2 regions of the Streptomyces yatensis genome follow, and region 1 is predicted to be linked to the other one. Evidence: predicted binding sites of a transcription regulator. Region 1 holds the regulator's gene; the other holds the start of a gene.
The links. Region 1 encodes HrcA, which represses chaperone genes, less so after heat shock. Its sites were predicted from a motif close to TTNGCACTCNGNNNNNCNGAGTGCNAA; they were not measured.
Positions count from the first base shown of each region.

Region 1 (7,820 bases):
GCGGAGCGGGTGCGGCAGGCGGTGGACGAGTTCGCGGCGGAGCCTCCGGACGACGATCTGGCGATGCTGGTCCTGAAGGTGGTCTAGGCGGGTCTAGGCGCCGTCCGGCGAGGCCCCGCCGGACGGGCCCGGGCGGGGCCCCGCGCCTCGTGGTCCTGGGTCGCGCGGGCCGTGACGGACAATGGGGGCATGCCTTCCGTACTGCCAGATGGTGAGCCCATGCCCGAGGACGGCGCACTGCCCGCGACCGCTTTGGCGGGGGCGGAGCGGCGGCCGCTGGGGTTCTATCTGCATGTGCCGTACTGCGCCAGCCGCTGCGGCTACTGCGACTTCAACACCTACACCGCCAGTGAGCTGCGCGGCTCCGGCGGTGTGCTCGCCTCGCGGGACAACTACGCCGAGCAGGTCGTCGAGGAGGTGCGGCTGGCGCGGAAGGTGCTGGGCGACGACCCGCGGCCCGTGGAGACCGTCTTCGTCGGCGGCGGGACCCCGACCCTGCTCGCCGCGGCGGACCTCGGGCGGATGCTCGGGGCGATCCGGGAGGAGTTCGGGCTGGCCGAGGGCGTCGAGGTCACGACCGAGGCGAATCCGGAGTCGGTCGATCCGCGCTATCTGGCGGAGCTGCGGGAGGCGGGTTTCAACCGGATCTCCTTCGGGATGCAGAGCGCCCGGCAGCACGTCCTGAAGGTGCTGGACCGCACCCATACCCCCGGGCGGCCGGAGGCCTGCGTGGCCGAGGCGCGGGCGGCCGGGTTCGACCATGTGAACCTGGACCTGATCTACGGGACGCCGGGGGAGAGCGACGCGGACTGGCGGGCCTCCCTGGAGGCGGCGCTCGGGGCGGGGCCGGACCATGTGTCGGCGTATGCGCTGATCGTGGAGGAGGGCACCCAGCTGGCGCGGCGGATCCGACGCGGCGAGGTTCCGATGACCGACGACGATGTGCACGCGGACCGCTATCTGATCGCCGAGGAGATCCTTTCGGCCGCCGGCTTCGCCTGGTACGAGGTCTCCAACTGGGCCACCTCGCCCGCCGGCCGCTGCCGGCACAACGAGCTGTACTGGCGCGGCGCCGACTGGTGGGGCGCCGGCCCCGGCGCGCACAGCCATGTGGGCGGCGTGCGGTGGTGGAACGTGAAGCACCCCGGGGCGTACGCACAGGCCCTCGGCGAGGGCAGGTCGCCCGGCGCCGGCCGGGAGCTGCTGACCGCCGAGGAGCGCCGGGTGGAGCGGATCCTGCTGGAGCTGCGGCTGGTCGAGGGCTGCCCGCTGGAGCTGCTGCGCCCGGCCGGGGCGGCGGCCGCGGCACGGGCGCTGGAGGACGGCCTGCTGGACCCGGAGCCGTACGGACGGGGGCGGGCCGTGCTCACGCTGCGCGGGCGGCTGCTGGCGGACGCGGTGGTGCGCGACCTGGTCGACTGAGACGGGAGCCGTCAGCCCAGCGGGGCCGTCACGAAGTCGATCAGCTCCTCCACCCGCCCCAGGAGCTCCGGCTGGAGGTCCTTGTAGGAGTGGACCGAGGACAGGATCCGCTGCCAGGCGGCCCCGGTGTTCTCCGGCCAGCCCAGGGCGCGGCAGACGCCCTTCTTCCAGTCCTGGCCGTGCGGCACCGTCGGCCAGGCCGGGATGCCGACGGAGGACGGCTTCACGGCCTCCCAGATGTCGATGTAGGGGTGGCCGAGGACCAGCACATGCTCGCCGGTGACCTGTGCGGCGATCCGGGACTCCTTGGAGCCCGTGACCAGATGGTCGACGAGGACGCCGAGCCGGGCGTCCGGGCCGGGGGAGAAGTCGTCGACGATGGCGGGCAGGTCGTCGACGCCCTCCAGGTACTCCACGACGACGCCCTCGATGCGCAGATCGTCGCCCCAGACCCGCTCCACCAGCTCCGCGTCATGGCGCCCCTCGACATAGATGCGCCCCGCGCGGGCGACCCTCGCGCGCGCTCCCGGAACGGCGATCGACCCCGAGGCGGTGCGCTGGGGCGCGCTGGGGGCCGCCGCGCGCGGGCGTACGAGGGTGACGACACGCCCTTCGAGCAGAAAACCGCGCGGCTCCATGGGGAAGACGCGATGTTTGCCGAAGCGGTCCTCCAGAGTGACCGTGGGGCCCTGGGCGGTCTTCTCGCAGCGGATCACGGCGCCGCAGAAGCCGGTGGTGACCTCCTCCACGACGAGGTCCGGTTCGGCGGGGACCTCGGGGGCGGGCCGCTGCCGCTTCCAGGGCGGGGTCAGGTCCGGGTCGTACTGTCGCATCCGGATGACGATAGCGCGCGACGGCCGCCCGCTCCGGTCGTGCGGACGACTAGGTGGACGCCTAGGGAGCGCCCAGTTGGGCCACCGGGTGAACGCCCGGAGGGAGGGCTGGGCGGACGCCTAGCGGGACACGCCGAAGCGGGCCGCCAATTCATCACGTTGGGCGCGCACGAACCCGGCGTCCACGACCGAGCCGTGCCCCGGGACGTACCGCGCGTCCGGGCCGCCGAGGGCGAGCAGCCGGTCGAGGGCGGCGGGCCAGCGGCCGGGGATCGCGTCGGGCCCGGCCTGCGGCGTGCCGGACTCCTCCACCAGATCGCCGCAGAAGACCACCTCGGGCCGGCCGGGCACCAGAACGGCCAGGTCATGGGCGGTGTGGCCGGGCCCCACATTGGCCAGCAGCACCTGCCGGTCACCCAGGTCCAAGGTGAGCTCCCCGGAGACCAGGTGGTGCGGGCCCACCAGATGGTCCACGGCCTCGGTGGCGGCGTCGCGGTCCACCCCGTGGCGCATCGCGTCCTCGCGCAGTGCCTCCCGCTCCCGGCGCAGCAGCTCGTCCATGCCCGTGGCCCCGTACACCTGGCAGCCCGCGAAGGCGGCCGAGCCCAGGACGTGGTCGAAGTGCGGATGGGTGAGCGCGATCCGGGTGGGGCGGCGGCCGGTCAGCCGGGTGATCTCGGCGCGCAGCTCGGCCCCGGCGCGCAGGGTCGCGCCGGTGTCCACGACGAGGATGTCGGTCCGGCCGACGACCACGCCGACCGTCTCGTCCCACTCCGGCAGCCGACGGCGGGCCACACCGGGCGCGAGCCGCTCCCAGCCTGCCTCTTCCCAACACGTCTCCATACCGCGACGCTAGCTCAACGGGGATGGGGGAGAGTTGCTGCCAGCGGCGGCTCTTGCCCATGCCACCGCACCCCGCCGTACACTGGCGGAGGGGTTCTGGCACTCGTGCCCGGTGAGTGCCAGGCGGACGACCTGATGAGACCGCTGGACTGGAGGTGCGCGGGGTGCTCAGCGAACGCAGACTCGAGGTGCTGCGTGCCATTGTCCAGGACTATGTGGGGACGGAGGAGCCGGTCGGCTCCAAGGCGCTCACCGAGCGGCACCGGCTGGGGGTCTCCCCGGCCACGGTGCGTAATGACATGGCCGCTCTGGAGGACGAGGGGTTCATCGCCCAGCCGCATACGAGCGCCGGGCGGATCCCCACCGACAAGGGCTATCGCCTCTTCGTGGACAAGCTGGCGGGAGTGAAGCCGCTGTCCAGCCCGGAGCGGCGGGCCATTCAGAACTTCCTGGACGGCGCGGTCGACCTCGATGACGTGGTGGGCCGCACGGTCCGGCTGCTGGCGCAGCTGACCCGGCAGGTGGCGGTGGTGCAGTATCCGTCGCTGACCCGCTCGACGGTGCGCCATGTGGAGCTGCTGCCGCTGGCCACGGCCCGGGTGATGCTGGTGCTGATCACGGACACCGGCCGGGTGGAGCAGCGCATGGTGGACTGCCCCACTCCGATCACCGAGGACTCGCTGGCCGATCTGCGCGCCCGGCTCAACAGCCGGGTCGTGGGTCGGCGTTTCGCGGATGTGCCGCAGTTGGTGCAGGATCTTCCGGAGTCCTTCGAACAGGAGGACCGGGGGACCGTCTCGATCGTGCTGTCGACCTTGCTCGAGACGCTGGTGGAGGAGACCGAGGAGCGGCTGATGATCGGCGGCACCGCGAACCTCACGCGTTTCGTGCATGATTTCCCCCTGACGATCCGGCCCGTCCTGGAGGCACTCGAGGAGCATGTCGTCCTCCTCAAGTTGCTGGGCGAGGCCAAGGACTCGGGTATGACCGTGCGGATCGGGCATGAGAATGCTCACGAGGGGCTCAACGCCACCTCGGTCGTCGCGGTCGGCTACGGTTCCGGCGACGAGGCGGTCGCCAAACTCGGCGTGGTCGGACCGACCCGCATGGACTACCCCGGAACGATGGGAGCGGTACGCGCAGTGGCACGTTACGTCGGACAGATCCTGGCGGAGTCGTAAGTGGCGACGGACTACTACGCAGTCCTGGGCGTGCCGCGTGATGCCTCGCAGGACCAGATCAAGAAGGCATTCCGCCGGCTCGCACGCGAGCTGCATCCGGATGTGAACCCGGATCCGAAGACCCAGGAGCGGTTCAAGGAGATCAACGCCGCTTACGAGGTCTTGTCGGACCCACAGAAGAAGCAGGTCTACGACCTGGGCGGGGACCCGATGTCCGGGGCCGGCGGCGGTGGCGCCGGAGGCTTCGGCGGGGGCTTCGGCAACTTCTCCGACATCATGGACGCGTTCTTCGGCACCGCCTCGCAGCGCGGTCCGCGCTCCCGGACCCGGCGCGGTCAGGACGCGATGATCCGTCTGGACGTGGAGCTCAACGAGGCCGCGTTCGGGACCACCAAGGACATTCAGGTCGACACCGCGGTCGTCTGCACCACGTGCAGCGGCGAGGGCGCGGCGCCGGGCACCTCGGCGCAGACCTGTGACATGTGCCGTGGCCGCGGTGAGGTCTCCCAGGTGACGCGGTCCTTCCTGGGCCAGGTCATGACCTCGCGGCCGTGCCCCCAGTGCCAGGGCTTCGGCACCGTGGTGCCGACCCCGTGCCCGGAGTGCGCGGGCGACGGCCGGATCCGCTCGCGGCGCACCCTGACCGTGAAGATCCCCGCCGGTGTGGACAACGGCACCAGGATCCAGCTGGCCGGTGAGGGCGAGGTCGGACCGGGCGGCGGCCCGGCGGGCGACCTGTATGTGGAGATCCACGAGGTCCCGCACCCGGTCTTCCAGCGGCGCGGCGACGATATGCACTGCACGGTGACCATCCCGATGACGGCGGCGTCGCTGGGCACCAAGGTGCCGCTGGAGACGCTGGACGGCCTGGAGGAGGTCGACATCCGGCCCGGCACCCAGTCCGGCCAGTCGATCCCGCTGCACCAGCGCGGCGTCACCCATCTGCGGGGCGGCGGCCGGGGCGACCTGATCGTGCATGTCGAGGTGACCACCCCGACCAAGCTCGACCCGGAGCAGGAGGAGCTGCTGCGGCGGCTGTCCAAGCTGCGCGGCGAGGAGCGCCCGGTCGGCGAATTCAAGCCCGGGCAGCAGGGGCTGTTCTCGCGGCTGAAGGACGCGTTCAACGGACGGTGATCCGGTGGTGAGCCCTTGTGGAGGGCATGGCACGATGTGGCCATGTCCTCCGCGCTGACCGATCTTTACCGGTACCCGATCGTGCAGGCGCCGATGGCGGGTGGAGCCTCCTGCCCGCAGCTCGCCGCCACTGTCTCCGAGGCCGGTGGCCTCGGTTTCCTCGCTGCCGGCTACAAGACGCCGGAAGCGATGTATGAGGAGATCAAACAGCTGCGAGGGCTGACCGGTCGGCACTTCGGTGTCAATCTGTTCATGCCGCAGCCGGCCAACGCCGACACGGCCGCCGTCGGGGCCTACCGGGCGCGCCTCACGGGCGAGGCGGCCTGGTACGAGACCCCGCTGGGCGACCCGGACGCGGGCACGGACGACGCGTACGACGCCAAGCTCGCCGTGCTCCTCGACAACCCCGTTCCGGTCGTCTCGTTCACCTTCGGCTGCCCGACCCGTGCCGTCCTCGACGCCTTCGCCCAGGCCGGTACCCGCACGATCGTGACCGTGACCTCGCCCGTCGAGGCGCAGACCGCCCAGTGGGCGGGCGCCGACGCGGTCTGTGTGCAGGGCGTGGAGGCCGGCGGCCACCAGGGCACGTACAGCAATGACCCGGCCGTCGACGGGATGGGCGCCGGGCTCGGCCTGCTGTCGCTGATCACGCTGGTCCGTGAGTACGTCCAGATCCCGATCATCGCGGCGGGCGGGATCATGCGCGGTTCGCAGATCGCCTCGGCGCTGGCCGCGGGCGCGGTCGCGGCCCAGCTGGGGACCGCGTTCCTGGTGTGCCCAGAGTCCGGGGCGAACGCCCTGCACAAGCAGGCGATGACGGATCCGCTGTTCGGCCGGACCGAGCTGACCCGCGCCTTCTCCGGCCGCCCGGCCCGGGGCCTGGTCAACCGCTTCATGCGCGAGCACGGCCCGCACGCGCCCGCCGCCTACCCCCAGCTGCACCACATGACGTCCGGCCTCCGTAAGGCGGCCGCCAAGGCGGGCGATCCGCAGGGCATGGCGCTGTGGGCCGGGCAGGGGCACCGGCTGGCGCGCGAACTGCCCGCCGCCCAGTTGGTGGAGACGCTCGCGGTGGAACTCGACGCCGCGCGGTCCGAGTTGGGCCTTCAGGTCCAGCGGGGTGCGGTGTCGTGACCGCCCCGGTGTTCGTGGCCGACTCCCTGACGGGCGCGGCCGCGGGGGCCCGGGTCCGGCTGGAGGGCCCGGAGGGGCGCCACGCGGTGTCCGTGAGGCGGCTGCGGGTCGGTGAGCCCGTGGTGCTGACGGACGGCCACGGTACGGGCGTCCAGGGCACCGTGGCGGCCGTCGAGGGCAAGGACCGGCTGGAGATCGCGGTGGACGAGGTGCGCCGGGAGGCGGCCCCGGACCCGAGGATCACCGTCGTCCAGGCGCTGCCCAAGGGCGACCGCGGCGAGCTGGCGGTGGAGACCATGACGGAGACCGGCGTGGACGCCGTCGTTCCGTGGTCGGCGTCCCGCTGCATCACCCAGTGGAAGGGCGAGCGCGGCCTCAAGGCGCTCGGCAAGTGGCGGTCGACCGCGCGTGAGGCGGGCAAGCAGTCCCGCCGGCTGACCTTCCCCGAGGTCACGGACGCGATGACGACCAAGCAGGTGGCCCGGCTTCTCGCCGAAGCCGCGTTCGCGGCCGTGCTCCACGAGGAGGGCGGGGAGCCGCTCGCGGCGGCCCAACTGCCCGCGAGTGGTGAGATCGTGCTGGTCGTCGGGCCCGAAGGGGGCGTGTCCCCCGAGGAGTTGGCGGCCTTCGCCGAGGCGGGCGCGCGGCCGTACCGGCTGGGCCCGAGCGTGCTGCGCACCTCCACGGCCGGAACGGCGGCCGCCGCGCTGCTGCTCGGCCGCACCGGCCGCTGGGGATGAGAGACGCCTCCCTGAGCCGAGAGGCCCCCTCCGGGGTCTGTTCGCGCTTCTGTGCCCCCGTACCTGGCCGAGGACGGCCTTCCGCTGCGCGTCGGCCGATGGGAACCTATCCCCTATGGGGGTATTGAGTCAGGCAAGACGGGGACGGGCGCTCTTGTCCGTCGCGGCCCTCGGCGCGGCGGTCGCGGTGACGGCGTGTGAGCCGACGGGCGGCGGCATCAGCTCCGTGACGGTCGCGATCACCACGGACCAGGTCGTCACGGAGGCGCTGGAGCGGGGCGGTGTCGGCGTCCGCTGGATGAGCTGCAACGCCGAGTTCAAGAACGGCCATACGGCCGGTGCTTCGCCCTCGCGGAGCGAGCGGTCCGGGGAGACCGACGCACGGGTGGACTGCCACGGCAGGACCGACAGCGACAAGGACATCAGGATCAAGGGCCGGGTGACCTACGTACGGGCGGACCACTGCGTCCGGGGCGATGTGACCGGCGAGGTGGACGGCCGGAAGGTCTTCCGGGCGCAGGTGATCGGGGAGT
Region 1 covers NZ_CP072941.1:6,888,136-6,895,955, forward strand. Annotated here, with positions in the region: gene J8403_RS28435 (ATP-binding SpoIIE family protein phosphatase) at 1-87, shown strand, start outside; gene hemW (radical SAM family heme chaperone HemW) at 190-1,422, shown strand; gene J8403_RS28445 (DUF3097 domain-containing protein) at 1,434-2,255, opposite strand; gene J8403_RS28450 (MBL fold metallo-hydrolase) at 2,376-3,098, opposite strand; gene hrcA (heat-inducible transcriptional repressor HrcA) at 3,263-4,279, shown strand; gene dnaJ (molecular chaperone DnaJ) at 4,280-5,413, shown strand; gene J8403_RS28465 (nitronate monooxygenase) at 5,456-6,547, shown strand; gene J8403_RS28470 (16S rRNA (uracil(1498)-N(3))-methyltransferase) at 6,544-7,287, shown strand; gene J8403_RS28475 (hypothetical protein) at 7,442-7,820, shown strand, end outside.

Region 2 (7,820 bases), 2.4 Mb from region 1:
CAAGGAGTAATTGTCGGGGAAATTCAACGGGACCGTAGCAGTTGTTTGCATCGCTGCCCTACCGTAGGTGCTGTTGCCGCTACTGCGCGTTGATCGCCGTAACGGTACGCGCGCTGTCGGCCCCCTCACAGGGAGTTGCCCCATGGATTCCGATCACGAGTCCGACGACCGTCCCCCACGCCGCCCGCCCGTCCCCTCCAGGGATCCGTACGTCTACACCCTCCAGAGCAGCCGCCATCCGACGTCCTCCAAGGTCTGCCGGGACTTCGTGGCCTGTGTGCTGAACTCCGTGGGGCAGGAGGAACTGGTCGACACGGCGACGCTGTGCACCTCGGAGCTGGCCACCAACGCGTTTCTGCACGCCGAGGGCGACTCCCTGATGCTGCGCGTGGTGATCGAGCCGCCCCGCTTCCGCGTCCTGGTCTACGACGCCTCCGCCGAACTCCCCACCGCGGCCCGCCTCCCCGAGGGCGATCGCCTCCACGGCCGCGGCCTCGGCCTGGTGGCGGCCCTGGCCGACGCGTGGGGGACGGCGGAGGGGGACGCGGTCGGCACGTATGCGAAGGGGGTCTGGTTCGAGCTCGCGGGCAAGGAGGAGGACGCCGAGGGCTAGCCCCGGCGCTTTATGGTCGCGCGGGCTTCCGCACCGCTTTCCTCACCACTTGGCTTTGGCGTCCATGAAAGTCAGCGGAAAGGTCTCGCCGGACTCCGCGTAACGGTGGAACCGGCTCGCCCAGGACGGCTCCTGAAGGGCCCGGACCTGGGCGCGGGGCAGGGCCATATGCACATCGCGGGCGCCGTTCTGGTCGGCCGGGGCCGGCGCTATGTGCACGGTCCAGGGAATGGGAATCGAGGTGAAGTCGTACCAGAACGGCGCGCCCTGCCCGAAGTCGATGCGGTAGAAGGGGAGCTTGGACCAGTTGTTGATCGCGATGGTGCTGTCGAACGCGTCCAGGCCCATGGTGTTCATGACGCGCTTGAAGCGTCCCGCGTCCCGTTCGGCGCAGAGGAACGCCGCTTCCTCGCGGATTCGCTCCTCCGTGTTCTCGGCATGGCCCGCGCGGACCGCCGCGGCGACCTCGCCGAGAGGGCGGGCGCGCAGTTCGGCCGCGGTCATTCCGGGCCGGGTGTTGGTGACGGCGTTGCCCCAGTAGTCATCCGGTATCGCGTCCCCGGCGAACGAACGGAAGTCGGCGATGAGGCCGAGCCTTTCCTCGCTCGCGTCGGGGCGGTCACGCAATTCGCCCAGCACTTTCCACAGATGGGCGGTCAGCGCGTCATTGGTCGACACCCACCGCTCCGTGCCCGCGAGGTCGGCCATCGCGGTGTCCTTCATGGTGGCGAGTTCGGCGGCCGTGAAGCGGGTGGTCACCGTCGTCACATTGCCGAGGCTGCCCATCAGGGCGCGGCCGATGAAGGCGGACTTCTGGCCGCGCCCGATGATCGTGAGATGGGCACCGCCCATCCGGGTGTCACCCGTGGCCGAGGCGCCGAGCGCGTCGATGACGCCGCGGTCGTGGCTGGGCTTGGGATATCCGAGGCCCCGGTGCTCGCGCACCCAGCTCTCCAGGAAGCTCATATAGCTGGAGCCGTCGGCCACGGCGTGATTCATCGTGAGGCCCAGGATGGAGCCCCCGCCCTTCATATGGGTGAGCTTCACCGTGAAAAGCGGTGTATCGCGGTCGACCACCCAGAAGGGCATGGCGTGACTGAGATGGCGCTCCAGTCCCTTTTTCGCCGTATGGCGAGGCCCGTAGTCCGGCATGGGCTCGGATGCGTATGCCTCGACGAAGCGCACACCGCCGTCGTCGCAGAGCACACTGAGACCGCCGTCGGGATCCCTCTTCATACGGCCGGAAAGGATGGGGAAGGTGCGCAATGTCCTGGCGAGGGAGGCGCGGAGCGCCTCGCCGTCGAGGGTCTCCCGGTAGAAAAAGGCACGCGGGGTATAGACCGGGCCGATGAGCATGTCGTAGACGCTGAGCCGTATGCGATCACCGCTCGCCTCCCCGGCACGCACGGTGAACGTTCGCTTGGCGCCGCTCTCGGTGGCGGAGGCCGTCATACTCACACGCTCTTTCGTCGGGACCGAACACGCTGTCGCGTCGACGCGTTGCCGCAACTCCCGACGCGTTGACCGTAACCCTCGAGGCGTCGACCGTAACCCCCGGGGCGCGAGCGGCCTCACGAAGTGGAACCGGGTTTAGGGGATTCCCCACCGCCCGTCCGGCCGTGGTCTTTCCCCTCCCCGCCCCTTCCCGTGCCAGGGGCCAGGCCCCTGGACCCCGGGGAGGGACGGGCCGGCCGCCTCTGCCGTGAGCGCCCGCACCGGTGGGCTGGTCGCGGTCGGCACGTCTGCGCGGGTCTCGGTCGTCGGACCGGGGTCTGGGGCGGGGCCCCGGTTTCGGGAAGGGGCGGGGAGGGGATCAGCGCCCGCCGCAGGCGTTACGGGCCGGTGGGCAGGGTCTGGGCCGGATGCCCCAGAAGCATCGTGGGGGAGCCCTTCGAGCGCGTCAGCACGATGGTGCAGGCGTTCCCGCCCTCGAGCCGGAGCTTCTTGCGGAGCTGCTCCGGCTCGACCGCCGAACCGCGCTTCTTGATGGTCGCGATGCCGACCTCCCGCTCCCGCAGCAGCGCCTTCAGCCGCTTCAGGTTGAACGGCAGCACATCCGTGATCTCGTACGCGGTGGCGAACGGCGTCGGGCGCAGCTCGTCCGTCGTGATGTAGGCGATCGTCGGGTCGATCAGGCGGCCGCCGACGCGGGCCGCGACATCGGCGACGAGATGGGCGCGGATGACGGCCCCGTCCGGCTCGTAGAGCCAGCGGCCGACCGGGCCGGGGCCGGGGGCGGGGAGGTGCGGGGTGCCGACGAGGGAGTGGGCGCTCGGCAGAAGGGTGGCGCGGCGCAGCCCGGGGCGGGCGGTGCCGAACCACAGGACGGCCTCCTTCACCTGGCCGTGGTCCGAGATCCACTCGGCCTCCGCGTCCTCGGGGACCACCTCGTGCGGCACGCCGGGGGCGATCTTGAGGGCGGCGCGCGGGGTGGTGCGGGCGGCCTCGATGGCCCAGGAGAGGGGCGGGGAGTACGCCTCGGGGTCGAAGACGCGGCCCCGGCCGCCGCGCCGGGCCGGGTCGACGAAGACCGCGTCGAAGGGCCGGGTGTCGATGTCGGTGACATCGGCGCAGCGGATCTCGATGAGCTCGGCCAGGCCGAGCGCCTGGGCGTTGGCACGGGCGACGGCGCAGGTCAGCGGGTCGCGGTCGACGGCGAGGACGGAGATCCCGGTGCGGGCCAGCGCGATCGCGTCGCCGCCGATGCCGCAGCACAGATCGGCCATCCGGCGGACGCCGAACTCCGCGAAGCGGGCGGCGCGGTACGCGGCGACGGAGGTGCGGGTGGACTGCTCCACGCCGTTCGGCGTGAAGTACATCCGGTGCGCGTCCTCGGGGCCGAATTTGGCCACCGCCCGCTGTCGCAGCGCGGCCTGGGTCAGGGCCGCCGAGACCAGCGCCGGGGGGTGGTCGCGGCGCAGCCGCGTCGCGGTGGCGAGCTCCTTCGCCGGGTCGTAGTCGCGGAGCCCGGAGAGCAGCGCCTGCCCCTCGTCGCCGAGCAGTGAGTCGAAGGCGTCAACGTCCACATGGCCCATTCTCCCCGCTCCCGCGAGCGCATTTGCCCGCGTAGGGCGCGCAGATGCACGCCTCTGGACCGAAGATCACTTATGTGATGATGATCAAGACTGGTTTTCCTCGCTGTCTGGTTCTCGTCGGCGCGGCAGCCGTGCTCACGGCCTGCGGATCCCTCGGCGCCGCCACCGAGCCGCACACTGGCTCCCGTCACGGCGCGCCCATGCCGCCGGCCTCGCTCGCCTCCCGGCTGGACGATCCGCCGTCGTCCTCGCGGCCGCCGTCCGGACGGGAGCCGGAGCGGCGACCACCGGCGTCGTCAGGGCCGGGGTACGAGGGGCAGGGGTACGAGGGTGAGGCCCAGGGCGGCGCGTTCCCGGACCTGCCGCCGGGCTCCGGTGACGCCTCGGCGCCCACCCCGCCCCAGGCCGCGGGGCGGTCCGGCACGGCCTCCGCGCCGCGCTCGGGCTCGCTGGGCGGCGCCTCCGACGCCTACCGTCGCTGGGGGCTGGACCGGCCGCTGGAGCGGCCTCCGGCCCCGCCCGCCGTCAAGCCCGCGCTGGGGCGGTCCGGGCCGCAGCAGTGGGGGCTGCCGCCGATCGTGCGGCAGGTGCCGACCGACCAGCGGGTGGTCTTCGTGACGATCGACGACGGGATCGAGAAGGACCCGCGCTTCGTGGAGCAGGCCCGCGAGCTTGGGCTGCCGTTCACCGCGTTCCTCACCGACAACGTGATCGGCGACCACTACGACTACTTCGACCAGCTGCGCCGGCTCGGCAACCCCATGGAGAACCACACCCTCACCCACCCCAGCCTGGCCGGTATGGCCTACGACGACCAGGTGCGGGAGATCTGCGGCCAGCGGGACAACCTGTGGGACCACTTCGGTCAAGCCCCGCGTCTCTTCCGTCCCCCCTTCGGGGACTACGACGAGACGACCCTGCGGGCGGCGGGCTTCTGCGGGGCGCGGACGGTGGTGCTGTGGCGCGCCGAGATGGAGACCCACGGACTGGCCTACCGCTCCGGCGACCACCTCCAGCCGGGGGACATCATCCTCGCGCACTTCCGGGGGCCGGAGCAGCTCGAGGGGCAGTCGATGACCGGCTGGATCACGGAGCTGGTGCGGGCGATCCAGGCCCAGGGCTTCACCATCGGGCGGCTGGAGGACTATGTGTGACGGCGCCGGGGCCGCACAGACGGGGCCTGGGCCGCACAGACGGGGCCTGGGCCGCGCAGACGGCCTGGGGCTCTGGAGCGGGGGCCGGGGCCGCGCGGAGTGCTCGCGGCCCCGGAGCGCGGCGGCCGTTAGGCGGTGATGGGGTGGCGAGCGGGGGGGCGCCACCACGTCGCTTGGCACTCTAGTTGACTGAGTGCTAACCGCGTCATAATGTCGAGGCTGGCACTCGGGACCGATGAGTGCCAAGGGATACAGCGACGGGCAGGTCCGGCACCCGCGACGACGGATCCACCTGGTCGCCACCTCAGACAGTTGACCCCGTGAGATCTCCGAAGGGGGAGGTCGGATCGTGACGACCACCAGCTCCAAGGTTGCCATCAAGCCGCTCGAGGACCGCATTGTGGTCCAGCCGCTCGACGCCGAGCAGACCACGGCTTCGGGCCTGGTCATTCCGGACACCGCCAAGGAAAAGCCCCAGGAGGGCGTCGTCCTGGCCGTGGGCCCGGGCCGCTTCGAGGACGGCAAGCGCCTTCCGCTCGACGTCTCCGTCGGTGACGTCGTGCTCTACAGCAAGTACGGCGGCACCGAGGTGAAGTACAGCGGCGAGGAGTACCTCGTCCTCTCGGCTCGCGACGTCCTCGCGATCGTCGAGAAGTAATCACCGAAGTTTTGCCTATGAGCCGCGCCCCGGTGCCCGCGTCTGAAACCGGGGTCGGGGCGCGGTTCGTTTGAGAGGACATACGGAACTCATGGCGAAGATCCTGAAGTTCGACGAGGACGCCCGTCGCGCCCTCGAGCGCGGCGTCAACAAGCTTGCGGACACCGTCAAGGTGACGATCGGCCCCCGTGGCCGCAACGTCGTCATCGACAAGAAGTTCGGTGCTCCGACCATCACCAACGACGGTGTCACGATCGCCCGCGAGGTCGAGGTCGAGGACCCGTACGAGAACCTGGGCGCCCAGCTCGTCAAGGAGGTGGCGACCAAGACCAACGACATCGCGGGTGACGGCACCACCACCGCGACCGTGCTGGCCCAGGCCCTGGTCCGCGAGGGCCTGAAGAACGTGGCCGCCGGCGCCTCCCCGGCCGCCCTCAAGAAGGGCATCGACGCGGCGGTCAAGGCCGTCTCGGACGACCTGCTGGCCACCGCCCGCCCGATCGACGAGAAGTCCGACATCGCCGCCGTGGCCGCGCTGTCCGCGCAGGACAAGCAGGTCGGCGAGCTGATCGCCGAGGCGATGGACAAGGTCGGCAAGGACGGTGTTATCACCGTCGAGGAGTCCAACACCTTCGGTCTGGAGCTCGACTTCACCGAGGGCATGGCCTTCGACAAGGGCTACCTCTCGCCGTACATGGTCACCGACCAGGAGCGGATGGAGGCCGTCCTCGAGGACCCGTACATCCTGATCCACCAGGGCAAGATCGCCTCGATCCAGGACCTGCTGCCGCTCCTGGAGAAGATCATCCAGGCCAACGCCAGCAAGCCGCTGCTGATCATCGCCGAGGACGTGGAGGGCGAGGCCCTCTCGACCCTCGTCGTCAACAAGATCCGCGGCACCTTCAACGCCGTCGCGGTGAAGGCCCCGGGCTTCGGTGACCGCCGTAAGGCCATGCTCGGCGACATCGCCACCCTCACGGGCGGCACCGTCATCGCCGAAGAGGTCGGCCTCAAGCTGGACCAGGTCGGTCTGGACGTGCTGGGCACCGCCCGCCGCGTGACCGTCACCAAGGACGACACCACGATCGTCGACGGTGGCGGCAAGGCGGACGAGGTCGCCGGCCGCATCAACCAGATCAAGGCCGAGATCGAGGCCACGGACTCCGACTGGGACCGCGAGAAGCTGCAGGAGCGGCTCGCGAAGCTGGCCGGCGGCGTGTGCGTGATCCGCGTGGGCGCGGCCACCGAGGTCGAGCTCAAGGAGAAGAAGCACCGCCTGGAGGACGCCATCTCCGCGACCCGCGCCGCGGTCGAGGAGGGCATCGTCTCCGGTGGTGGCTCCGCGCTGGTCCACGCCGCGAAGGTGCTGGAGAACAGCCTGGGCCTGGAGGGCGACGAGGCCACCGGTGTCGCGGTCGTCCGCCGCGCCGCGGTCGAGCCGCTGCGCTGGATCGCCGAGAACGCCGGTCTCGAGGGCTACGTCATCACCTCGAAGGTCGCCGAGCTCGAGAAGGGCCACGGCTACAACGCGGCCACCGAGGAGTACGGCGACCTGGTGAAGGCCGGCGTCATCGACCCGGTCAAGGTCACCCGCTCCGCGCTGGAGAACGCTGCGTCGATCGCCTCGCTGCTGCTCACCACCGAGACGCTGGTGGTCGAGAAGCCGGCCGAGGAAGAGGCCGAGGCCGCGGGCCACGGGCACGGTCACGCGCACTGAGGTTTTCTCCACGCAGCTTGCCTGTGCTGTGCGAAGGCGCGGCCGCCCTCGGGGCGGCCGCGCCTTCGTAAATCCAGCCCCTCCGGCGTTTGAGGAGCGGGGTCCGGGGCGGACCCCCGCCGGGGGTCCAGGGGGCGGAGCCCCCTGGCTTCGGGAGGGCTACGCCTTCGCCGGAGGCCGGCCGACCCTGGAGGAAAGCGTGGAGAGGGCCGACCGCGGAGCCAGCTTCGCCAGCCCCGTCATCGCCTTGTACCGCGGATCCGGAATGGACAGCGACTTCCCCCGCGCGAAATCCTTCAGCGCCGCCGTGACCAGCCGATCCGCATCCAGCCACATCCAGCTCGGCACGCTCTCCCGCTTGATTCCCGCCCGGGCGTGGAACTCCGTACGGACGAACCCCGGGCACAGCGCCATCAGCCGTACGCCCGCGCCCGCCAGGTCCTTCGCCGCGCCCTGGGTGAACTGCACGACCCACGCCTTGCTCGCCCCGTACGTTCCGCGCGGGAAGAAGGCCGCGATCGAGGCCACGTTGATCACCCCGCCGCGGCCGCGGCTGCGCATCGTTTCGGCGCCCGCGCTGGTCAGTCGCAGCACCGCTTCGCAGTGCAGCTTCAGCATCCGCAGCTCATCGGTGATCGGCACC
Region 2 covers NZ_CP072941.1:4,520,062-4,527,881, reverse strand. Annotated here, with positions in the region: gene J8403_RS18575 (ATP-binding protein) at 143-613, shown strand; gene J8403_RS18570 (acyltransferase) at 656-2,065, opposite strand; gene J8403_RS18565 (class I SAM-dependent methyltransferase) at 2,446-3,648, opposite strand; gene J8403_RS18560 (polysaccharide deacetylase family protein) at 3,693-4,802, shown strand; gene groES (co-chaperone GroES) at 5,152-5,460, shown strand; gene groL (chaperonin GroEL) at 5,552-7,177, shown strand; gene J8403_RS18545 (SDR family NAD(P)-dependent oxidoreductase) at 7,337-7,820, opposite strand, start outside.
Region 2: groES (co-chaperone GroES) is a predicted target of HrcA. The motif match lies at 4,976-5,002, and genes of this name have one in related genera.